DNA from 2 places in the Enterocloster bolteae genome. Region 1 is predicted to be linked to the other one. Evidence: riboswitches for the same ligand, from Rfam matches in the RefSeq annotation. Region 1 holds a riboswitch; the other holds the start of a gene.
The links. Region 1 has a riboswitch for glycine ahead of CGC65_RS25120 (PTS sugar transporter subunit IIC). Riboswitches for the same ligand answer to the same signal wherever they lie in the genome.

Region 1 (2,208 bases):
GGTTCGTGGACGAAGAAAAGAAAAAGGGCCGCAAGGTTATTATGATTGGCGACGGAATCAATGATTCGCCGGCCCTGTCGGCTGCTGACGCGGGAATTGCCATCAGCGAAGGGGCTGAGATTGCCAGGGAGATAGCAGATATCACCATCTCGGAGGACAACCTGTTCCAACTGGTGACACTGAGGGCTATCAGCCGGGCACTCATGGACCGGATTGACCGGAACTACAGGTTTGTTATCGGATTCAACCTGGGTCTTATTCTTCTGGGAGTGGGAGGCGTCATAACCCCGGCCGCATCAGCTATGCTCCACAATACATCCACTCTGGCTATCAGTTTAAAGAGTATGACCAATCTTCTGGATTGATTTTTGAAGGCGCGTACAGAAAAAAAATAAAATCCCCCTTCCTGTATTTTACAATTATTTTGGGAATGGAAGAGAGTAAATGGACATATGTTTATTTTCTGTCATTTATTGTGAAAAAAATTGTGCCGTATGCATAAAAAAACGGTATGTTTTTTGTGAAAAAGAAATAAACTGAACATAATTCTATTGCTTTTTTCTATGTTTGATGTTAAAATATAAACAAAGTTAATGACAGACCGGTTGATGAATTCGGGAGAGATTACCGCCAGGTAACGCCGAAGGGGATGCGCAAACTCTCAGGCAAAAGAATCGAATTCGGACGGGACTCTGGAGAAGGTCACTAAAATGTGAATACCGATGAAGCAACCGGCGGCATAGCAGCAACCGCGTCAGGGAAACTTTCAGGTAAAAGGACAGAGGCAGACATCTACGCTACGTTTATGTCTGTCTCTGTTTTTTTGCAATTTTGGGGACTTCTTCGTTACCTGCATTGCGAAAACTCTACCAAGGATATACCTTAGCTTAAGAGCTATCACAGCGGTAACGGCGGTCTGTGGTGGAAAGCGGCCAAGCATATCTGCGGAGAGCAAAAAACAGGAGGAACGTAGATTTATGACAATTATTACGGGGTTAGGATTACTATTATTGACGCTGGCAGCTTTCTCACTTTTCAGTATGAAGGCGCCCAAAGGTTCAGCGGCCATGTCGGGAATGGCCAATGCAGCAGTTGCAACTTTCCTTGTGGAGGCTGTCCACAGGTACATATCCGGAGATTTGCTTCACCTGGCATTCCTTGGGGAAACGGGCACCATATCGGGCAACATGGGCGGCGTGGCAGCGGCAATTATGGTACCGATAGGCATGGGAGTGAATCCCGTATTTGCAGTAGTTGCCGGTGTTGCTCTGGGAGGATACGGCATCCTTCCGGGATTTATCGCAGGATATGCAATTGGCTTCATTGCGCCGTTTATTGAGAAACACCTTCCGCCGGGCCTGGATTCCGTGCTGGGTGCTCTCATGATTGCACCGATTGCCAGATTCATCGCCTTCCTGGTGGATCCGGCTGTGAATGCAGCCCTGGCGCACATCGGCGGCATGATTTCGGCAGCTACAGAGCAGTCGCCCATTCTCATGGGACTTCTGCTGGGAGGGGTTATCAAGATGATTTGTACGTCTCCCCTCAGTTCCATGGCTCTTACCGCCATGCTGGGACTTACAGGACTGCCCATGGGTATTGCAGCTATTGCCTGCTTCGGCGGTTCCTTTACCAATGGTGTCATCTTTAAAATGCTCCACTTCGGGGATAACAGCAACGTGGCAGCTGTTATGATGGAGCCGCTGACACAGGCCCATATCATAACAAAGCACCCCATACCGATTTATTGTTCCAACTTTTTCGGGGGAGGCTTTTCGGGAGTGGCCGCCGCATTCCTGGGCATTATCAACAATGCCCCGGGAACAGCATCTCCCATACCCGGACTGCTGGCGCCCTTTGCCTTCAATCCGCCGTTAAAGGTACTTATGGCGCTGCTGCTGGCTGCCATCAGCGGTACCCTGGCTGGAATCGTGGGAGCCATAGTATTTAAGAAGAAGTATGATATGAAGCCGGAATTATCCGTCATTAATTCGTTTGAGGAGTAATAACGCAGCATGGGAACAGCCAGATGGGGAAACTTGTCTGGCTGTTATTTTTATTTTTTTTGCAATAAACAATATTAATAATAATTATCAATATTGTTTATTGACAAAAGGGATTAGTTCTGGTAAAATATGAGTAAATTAGACAAAACTAACAACCGGGCAGCGGGCAATGGATTTCTGTTTCAAGGGTAACGGGATAGAA
Region 2 (2,208 bases), 3.1 Mb from region 1:
CCGGATATGCAACCACCACAGCGGCCTCCATCGCCTCCTTGTACCTGTTTATTGCCATTCCCGGAAAATTGGTACTGGGACATATTTATGACAGGTATGGTGTGAAGGCAGGAATACTATTTGGAAATACCATGTTTTTTCTTTCCGTTATTTGTTTGATATTTATTAAACATCAGCCCTTCCTGTACCTGATGGCAATTTTGTTTGGATTCGGGACCTGTATAGGAACTGTAAGCGCTCCGGTTATCACCAGCGGCATCTTCGGCACAAAACATTACGCAGAAATCTATGGATTCCTGAGTCTGTTTCCCAGCGTGGGATACGCCCTGGGCGGCCCTCTGATTGCGTCAGCCTATGATTTGACAGGCTCATACAACATTGCCTGGATTATTGTGGCAGCCCTGTCCATCGTCATGACGGCATTTCTTTTGTACTCCTACAGGGTCAGCCGCGTGTGCATAAAGGAGCAGGAAAAAACTGCTGATAGGGCAAAAAACACAATGCAATAACGGCAAAATGCGTTAAAAATTAAACACATTTTACCTATTGACTGAAAATATTAAGTGTGATACTATGACATTAGCACAAAGCAGAATCATATAGAAATGCTTTTGTTGACAATTTTATATAATCGGATGATGGATTCGGGAGAGACTGCACAGGCAGCGCCGAAGGGGAAGCGAAGAACTCTCAGGCAAAAGAACCGGATACTGGACGAAACTCTGGAAAGCGATAGCACCGACGAAGCCAAATCTTTCAGGTACAAAGACAGAGCGCATGAACATTATTTGTTCGTGCGCTTTTTTTGATATCCGGGTCATGGATACAGGGCATGTGTGTATACGGGCCTCCTTCAAAAAAAGCGCGCGGTACAAACAGGGAGGTGGTATGGTTTCGGAGGCGGAAACAGGGCATATGGATGTGTTTGTGATGAAGGGCATATGGATATGTCCGTGATGAAAAATAAAAAGGAGGATATGAACCAATGGTTGAACAGGTAATGGATTTTATTGAAGGATATGACAAGGAGATAGGGGAGGCAATCAAGGCGGAGTGCGGACGCCAGAGAAGGAATCTGGAGCTGATTGCTTCCGAGAACATTGTGTCGGAGCCCGTGATGGCTGCCATGGGAACGGTTCTCACCAACAAATACGCAGAAGGATATTCAGGAAAACGCTATTACGGCGGATGTGAGTTTGTGGACGTGGTGGAGACCATTGCCATTGAACGGGCAAAGAAGCTGTTTGGATGCGACTATGTGAATGTACAGCCTCATTCCGGAGCCCAGGCCAACATGGCTGTGTTCGTAGCCATGTTAAAGCCGGGCGACACGGTTATGGGCATGAACCTGGACCACGGCGGCCATCTGACACACGGAAGCCCTGTGAATTTCTCAGGACTGTACTTCAACATTGTGCCCTACGGCGTCAATGAGGATGGGTACATTGATTATGACAAACTGGAGGAAACAGCAGTTGCCTCCAAGCCGAAACTTATCATCGCAGGGGCCAGCGCCTACTGCCGGACCATTGATTTTAAGCGGTTCAGAGAAGTGGCCGACAAGGTGGGAGCTTACCTGATGGTGGATATGGCTCACATCGCCGGGCTGGTGGCGGCAGGTGTGCATCCCAGTCCCATTCCATATGCGGACGTGGTAACCACAACGACCCACAAGACCTTAAGGGGTCCAAGGGGCGGCATGATTCTGGCCAACCAGGCAGTGGCAGACAAATTCAATTTCAATAAGGCCATTTTCCCGGGAATCCAGGGCGGACCTTTGGAGCATGTCATTGCAGCCAAGGCAGTCTGCTTCGGTGAGGCGCTGCGGCCGGAGTTCAAGGCTTACCAGGAGCAGGTGGTTAAGAACGCAGCAGCCCTGGCGGCAGCTCTTAAAAGGCAGGGTTTTAACATTCTCACAGGAGGAACAGATAACCACCTGATGCTGGTGGACCTGAGGGGAATGGACGTATCCGGCAAGGAACTTCAAAACCGCTGCGACCAGGTATACATCACTCTGAATAAGAACACGGTTCCCAATGATCCCAGAAGCCCCTTTGTCACCTCGGGCGTGCGCATCGGAACACCGGCAGTCACCTCCAGGGGACTGAAGGAAGAAGATATGGAAAAGATTGCTGAGTGCATCTGGCTGGCAGCCACTGATTTTGAGGCTAAGGCTGATTATATCAGAGGCGAGGTTGACAAAATCTG

Region 2: linked by a shared signal. The riboswitch ahead of glyA (serine hydroxymethyltransferase) and the one ahead of CGC65_RS25120 (PTS sugar transporter subunit IIC) in region 1 are both predicted to bind glycine.

The regions. Positions count from the first base shown of each region.
Region 1 is NZ_CP022464.2:5,429,354-5,431,561, reverse strand. Features, by position in the region: gene CGC65_RS25125 (heavy metal translocating P-type ATPase) at 1-365, shown strand, start outside; glycine riboswitch at 606-687, shown strand; glycine riboswitch at 689-786, shown strand; gene CGC65_RS25120 (PTS sugar transporter subunit IIC) at 978-2,006, shown strand.
Region 2 is NZ_CP022464.2:2,284,276-2,286,483, forward strand. Features, by position in the region: gene CGC65_RS10715 (MFS transporter) at 1-509, shown strand, start outside; glycine riboswitch at 636-716, shown strand; gene glyA (serine hydroxymethyltransferase) at 986-2,208, shown strand, end outside.